One region of the Paenibacillus borealis genome, then DNA from elsewhere that is predicted to be linked to it. Evidence: a T-box and tRNA genes for the amino acid it is inferred to sense, from the RefSeq annotation. Region 1 holds a T-box; the other holds one or more tRNA genes.
What was found. The T-box of region 1 lies ahead of PBOR_RS13695 (tryptophan--tRNA ligase). A T-box ahead of a tRNA ligase gene usually reads a tRNA of that ligase, here a tRNA-Trp.
Positions count from the first base shown of each region.

Region 2: it has a tRNA-Trp gene. The T-box ahead of PBOR_RS13695 (tryptophan--tRNA ligase) is inferred to sense a tRNA for this amino acid. The anticodon was not compared.

Region 1 covers NZ_CP009285.1:3,326,135-3,329,317, reverse strand. Annotated here, with positions in the region: gene PBOR_RS13710 (ring-cleaving dioxygenase) at 1-75, opposite strand, end outside; gene PBOR_RS13705 (GNAT family N-acetyltransferase) at 447-920, opposite strand; gene PBOR_RS13700 (GNAT family N-acetyltransferase) at 939-1,424, opposite strand; T-box leader at 1,603-1,861, shown strand; gene PBOR_RS13695 (tryptophan--tRNA ligase) at 1,907-2,908, shown strand; gene PBOR_RS13690 (class I SAM-dependent methyltransferase) at 3,000-3,183, shown strand, end outside.
Region 2 covers NZ_CP009285.1:7,153,870-7,157,052, reverse strand. Annotated here, with positions in the region: rRNA gene PBOR_RS30225 (23S ribosomal RNA) at 1-968, shown strand, start outside; tRNA gene PBOR_RS30220 (tRNA-Asn) at 1,031-1,106, shown strand; tRNA gene PBOR_RS30215 (tRNA-Ser) at 1,110-1,199, shown strand; tRNA gene PBOR_RS30210 (tRNA-Glu) at 1,251-1,322, shown strand; tRNA gene PBOR_RS30205 (tRNA-Val) at 1,328-1,403, shown strand; tRNA gene PBOR_RS30200 (tRNA-Met) at 1,437-1,513, shown strand; tRNA gene PBOR_RS30195 (tRNA-Asp) at 1,518-1,595, shown strand; tRNA gene PBOR_RS30190 (tRNA-Phe) at 1,724-1,799, shown strand; tRNA gene PBOR_RS30185 (tRNA-Thr) at 1,820-1,895, shown strand; tRNA gene PBOR_RS30180 (tRNA-Tyr) at 1,901-1,986, shown strand; tRNA gene PBOR_RS30175 (tRNA-Trp) at 1,992-2,065, shown strand; tRNA gene PBOR_RS30170 (tRNA-His) at 2,093-2,168, shown strand; tRNA gene PBOR_RS30165 (tRNA-His) at 2,217-2,292, shown strand; tRNA gene PBOR_RS30160 (tRNA-Gln) at 2,311-2,385, shown strand; tRNA gene PBOR_RS30155 (tRNA-Gly) at 2,392-2,466, shown strand; tRNA gene PBOR_RS30150 (tRNA-Cys) at 2,477-2,550, shown strand; tRNA gene PBOR_RS30145 (tRNA-Leu) at 2,587-2,665, shown strand; gene PBOR_RS30140 (aldo/keto reductase) at 2,821-3,183, opposite strand, start outside.

The sequences.
Region 1 (3,183 bases):
ATAAAAGTCCATATTTTCCTGCGGATGGCCGACTATTGCGGTGATATGATGAATGCCCATAGTTTGTTTGTTCATTTGAATTCACTCCTGTTTTGATTTATTTGAGTAGCAACTAATATAGCCTATATATCTTTACTTTAAGATATTAGGTCAAATATTATCTTTAAGTTAAGATATTTTATATTATCACTTTACTTTTTATTAATCGGCTTGTCAAGCACCTGTCTATATCTATTACTATTTACAATCCTGCACAAAATGCAACATTCTCCTCCCTAAAACATCCATAATCGAAAATTGTTGTACGGAATGCAGCATTCCGCCTCCTCCAAGCCGCTGAAAGAGACAAATCCTGCATTTCATACAACAATCCCCTCGAAAACTTAGGTATTTATGAAATCAAAGTTGCAATATATACAGCATTATATAGCTTTATAATGTGAGCCTTAAATAAGCTTTTTTTCATAAAAACACAAAGTCAGCTTGTCGTTGATCTCTTTGGTCTCACCCGTTCTTCTGTAACCCAGCTTCTCATACAGGTAGCAGTTCCTTTCCTCTTGCATGATGGTAGCCAGCCCCCAGACTGTAGCGTCAGCATAGATTTTCTCGATCTGGGCGAACACCTGCTGGGCTATGCCTTGGCCTTGATATTCCGGCAAGATAAATATTTGGCCGAGCCAATATTTCTGCTCATCTGTCTTTTTGACTCTGATACTGCCTGCCGCGACACCGGCATACCGGATGATGTAATAATCTACAGAAGCCTGATTGATCCGTTCCGCCACTCTCTCCACAGTTTCATTGGCCGGGTTCGTTTCATGATCCTGATATTTCTCGAGCAGAGGCATGAATGCCCGGGTTTGCATTTCATGAATCGCTGGCGCATCTTCCACTACCGCTGTACTTAACGTAACTTCCATTCTATGTACCTCCAGATTTTATACAAAATATACATAATCCAAGTGCTCGCCGTCCAGTCCGGCAATATGATTATTCGGTCTTCTGCGCGACAGGGTGAATCCGATGCTCTCATACATCCGCCGGGCGGGGATTAGATCATCATTCGTCGTTACAATAATTTTCCGGACTTCATTGTGGAGGATTCTATTCACTGCTTCTTGAAGCTGCATTTTACTGTAACCCTTACCTTTGTGTGCTGAAGCAATGCAGTTATGGCCTATTTCCGCAACCTCAGGCAGGTTCCTCGGGTCCCAGGAAACAAAGCCGATGGCTTCACCGTGTAGCGTTGTGATGAACCCGTATTTATCGGCAATTTGCAGATTATCAAAGAAAAAGTTGTCAAAATCCCGCCATTCAGCAAGGCAGCTTTGCTCATACCGGCAATCAATGGCATAGGCGTCTTTCAATAGTTCAAAGAGTGTTCCCCGCCCGAACTCACTTATTTTTCTATATTCTATTCCCATGGCTCCCCCCATTTCTTCTTTAAATACACTTACAAACATTACAATGAAATACATTATTCCACCATGATATATTGCATGTAAGTTCTTGAATACAAACTGACGGCACTTCACTAAGGAAGCCCTGCCAATTGACATTCACCCATAGATGTTGTAAAAATACAGTAATACAATTTTATACAACTATGCAATGACGAAGAGAGTACGCATAACGAATACTCCAGAGAGCTGATGATCGCTGCGAATCAGTGTAGGGATTATGCCGAAGTGGGCTTCTGAGCATCCAAACCGAACCTTCAGGAAGTAGGCTTTGGCGAAAGTCTCATCGTTACAAGAGACGCGTATTCAGACATATAGTGTTTGTCGCGATACGTTCAAGCGGGTCCGGATCACAATCCGGGCTAATTAAGGTGGTACCACGGGGTTTTCTCGTCCTTTTCAGGATGAGAGGACCCCTTTTTGATTTTTATAAACGGAGGGATAACATGAGCAAGGAAATTGTATTAACCGGAATTAAGCCTACAGGCAAAGTCCATCTGGGGAATTACATCGGTGCCATCAAGCCTGCACTGCAACTCGCCGGGGCCGGTGATTGTACTTCACTTTATTTTATCGCTGACTATCATGGATTAACTTTCATTCAGGACAGAGAAGAGTTTAATCATCTGTCTTACAGCATTGCAGGCACATGGCTGGCATTGGGACTGGACCCGGACCGGGTGATTTTCTATAGACAGTCTGATGTGCCGGAGATCTTCGAGCTGAGCTGGATTCTGGCCTGCCTGACCTCCAAAGGTCTGATGAACCGTGCCCATGCGTACAAAGCCATTCATGAACAAAATATTCAATTAGGCGTGGATGCGGATACCGGAGTCAATATGGGCCTGTTCACTTATCCGGTTCTGATGGCAGCGGACATTCTGCTGTTTCAATCAGACAAGGTTCCTGTCGGTAAAGACCAGATTCAGCATGTGGAGATCGCCAGAGATATTGCCGAAGGCTTCAACCGCATTTATGGAGATACCTTCAAGCTGCCTGATTATATGGTAGATGAGAGTACAGCGGTCATCCCTGGCCTTGACGGGAGAAAAATGAGCAAAAGCTACAATAATACGATTCCGCTGTTCGAAACACCAGAGAACCTGAAGAAGCTGATCAGCAAAATCAAAACGGACTCTACGCCTCCCCAGGAGCCGAAAGACCCGGATACGTCTAATATTTTCTTGCTGTACAAAGAGTTTGCGGCTCCCGCTCAAGTACAGGATTTCAGGAACCAATATCTAAGCGGCATCAGCTGGGGCGAGGCCAAGCAGGAGCTGTTTCAGGTGATCAATGCTGCACTGGAGGAGCCCCGGAAGAAATACCATGAGTTAATGGCAGAGCCGGAACAGATCGACGCCATCCTGTGTGAAGGTGCCCGGAAGGCAAGAGCCCTAGCTGCACCTCTGCTTGCCCAGGTCAAATCCAGGATCGGACGCTATAAATAGATCCCCAGAGCGGAGTTTGACTCAAACAGGTGATATGGTAAAATTATCTAATCTATACCTGATATAAAATAGACTGGTGGGAGGAATATCGGTGAACGCACGTAACTCAACGTATAATTTCCAGAATGTCAGTATCGGAGCAGAAGCTGAACTGCTGCGCTTGCAGGAACAAGCTTTGATGGGCTGGAATAAAGAGTACCGCACTTTGCAGCAATTCGGATTGACAGACGGGATGAAGGTTCTGGAGGCCGGTGCAGGTCCGGGATTTGTCACGG
Region 2 (3,183 bases), 3.8 Mb from region 1:
CCTAAGGTAGCGAAATTCCTTGTCAGGTAAATTCTGACCCGCACGAATGGCGTAACGACTTGGGCGCTGTCTCAACGAGAGATCCGGTGAAATTTTAATACCTGTGAAGATGCAGGTTACCCGCGACAAGACGGAAAGACCCCATGGAGCTTTACTGCAGCTTGATATTGAATTTGGGTACGATCTGTACAGGATAGGTGGGAGCCGTTGAGGCAGGAGCGCAAGCTTCTGCGGAGGCGCCGTTGGGATACCACCCTGATCGTATCTAGGTTCTAACCTAGTACCCTAAGCGGGTACGGGGACCGTGTCAGGCGGGCAGTTTGACTGGGGCGGTCGCCTCCTAAAGAGTAACGGAGGCGTTCAAAGGTTCCCTCAGAATGGTTGGAAATCATTCGCAGAGTGCAAAGGCATAAGGGAGCTTGACTGCGAGACCTACAAGTCGAGCAGGGACGAAAGTCGGACTTAGTGATCCGGTGGTACCGCATGGAAGGGCCATCGCTCAACGGATAAAAGCTACCCTGGGGATAACAGGCTTATCTCCCCCAAGAGTCCACATCGACGGGGAGGTTTGGCACCTCGATGTCGGCTCATCGCATCCTGGGGCTGAAGTAGGTCCCAAGGGTTGGGCTGTTCGCCCATTAAAGCGGTACGCGAGCTGGGTTCAGAACGTCGTGAGACAGTTCGGTCCCTATCTGTCGTGGGCGCAGGAAATTTGAGAGGAGCTGTCCTTAGTACGAGAGGACCGGGATGGACGTACCGCTGGTGCATCAGTTGTTCCGCCAGGAGCATGGCTGAGTAGCTACGTACGGACGGGATAAGCGCTGAAAGCATCTAAGCGTGAAGCCCCCCTCAAGATGAGATTTCCCAATTAGTAAGACCCCTTGAAGACGACGAGGTAGATAGGTTGGAGGTGGAAGTGCAGTAATGCATGGAGCTGACCAATACTAATCGGTCGAGGGCTTATCCAAAAATCTACAACGCAGATTCGTTTCGGATTCAGTTTTCAGGCGATCAAGCCTGATATGTATATTCCCTGATAGCTCAGTTGGTAGAGCACTCGACTGTTAATCGAGTTGTCACAGGTTCGAGTCCTGTTCGGGGAGCCATCTGGAGAGGTGTCCGAGTTTGGCCGAAGGAGCACGATTGGAAATCGTGTAGGCGCCACAAGCGTCTCGAGGGTTCGAATCCCTCTCTCTCCGTAGCAATACCTTCCCTGTAAAGGGATGTGAAGTAGAATTATTTAATAGCATGGCTCGTTGGTCAAGGGGTTAAGACACTTCCCTTTCACGGAGGTAACATGGGTTCGAATCCCATACGAGTCATATATGGAGGCTTAGCTCAGCTGGGAGAGCATCTGCCTTACAAGCAGAGGGTCGGGGGTTCGAACCCCTCAGCCTCCACCATCTATCTTTAACAGAATAGATCTTTACCATTGACGCGGGGTGGAGCAGCCCGGTAGCTCGTCGGGCTCATAACCCGAAGGCCGCAGGTTCAAATCCTGCCCCCGCAACCAATTTGGAACCGTGGTGTAGTTGGCCTAACATGCCTGCCTGTCACGCAGGAGATCGCGGGTTCGAATCCCGTCGGTTCCGCCATCTTTATTGCTTCAGGGATGAGAATTCCCAGGGCTCGTTGAAGCATAGGCATCGTAAGGAATACATCGCAATCTCGTAACGGAGTGAAGAGTATCCCGTCGGTTCCGCCATTTTCATAAAAAGTGTTTGGCTCGGTAGCTCAGTCGGTAGAGCAAAGGACTGAAAATCCTTGTGTCGGGGGTTCGATTCCCTCCCGCGCCACCATATTTCTTACAACTTAATATGCCGGTGTAGCTCAATTGGTAGAGCAACTGACTTGTAATCAGTAGGTTGGGGGTTCAAGTCCTCTCGCCGGCACCATCCTCGGAGGCTTAGCGAAGTGGCCAAACGCATCAGACTGTAAATCTGCTCACGTACGTGTTCGGTGGTTCGAATCCATCAGCCTCCACCATTTTTAGGGGCATAGTTTAAAGGTAGAACAACGGTCTCCAAAACCGTTGGTGTGGGTTCAATTCCTGCTGCCCCTGCCAAGTAATATCATATAAAAGTATAATATGGCGACCGTGGCGAAGGGGTTAACGCACCGGATTGTGGTTCCGGCATTCGTGGGTTCGAGACCCATCGGTCGCCCCATTTCTTTTATAAGAGTTAGAAGGCATTGCACTACAATAGTATAATATGGCGACTGTGGCGAAGGGGTTAACGCACCGGATTGTGGTTCCGGCATTCGTGGGTTCGAGACCCATCAGTCGCCCCATTTTATTAAATCAAATGTTGGGGATTAGCCAAGCGGTAAGGCAACGGACTTTGACTCCGTCATTCATAGGTTCGATTCCTATATCCCCAGCCATTATATGCGGACGTGGCTCAGCGGTAGAGCATCGCCTTGCCAAGGCGAGGGTCGCGGGTTCGATTCCCGTCGTCCGCTCCATTTTTTATTTGGTGCCATAGCCAAGTGGTAAGGCAAAGCTCTGCAAAAGCTTTATCCCCAGTTCAAATCTGGGTGGCACCTCCATTATTTTTCTTAGAACTAATTCAATAGTTTGTATACGCCGGCGTGGCGGAATGGCAGACGCGCTCGACTCAAAATCGAGTGGGAAACCGTGGAGGTTCGAGTCCTCTCGCCGGTATTCAAATAAAAAGCTTGCAGGAGTGCTTAATAAAGCATTCTGCAGGCTTTTTTAATGTCATTGATATAACTACACCAAAGCTCCGGAACCCAAGGAAATGGATTCCGGAGCTGTATTACTTAGCTGAACGAGATAATGTTTAATACGATCTAGCCTTATGGAAGCACATTACCCGCAGCGCGGTAGATCTCGTACCATTCCTGGCGGCTGAGCGTAATATCCGAAGCTTTGGCGATGTCGAGCAAACGCTTAGTGTTGGTGGTGCCGACAATCGGCTGCATCTTAGCCGGATGGCGCAGAAGCCAGGCAATGGCAATAGCCGTATCGGCTACCCCTTTTTCCGCAGCCAGACGGTTAATGACTTCATTCAGCTCCGGGAACTTCTCGTTGCCGAGGAATACGCCTTCAAAGAAACCGTATTGGAATGGCGACCAAGGCTGAATGGTCATATCATGCAGGCGGCTGTATTCCAGGATGCCTCCATCATGGACTACGGATCCTGAGTTGGTCATATTGAC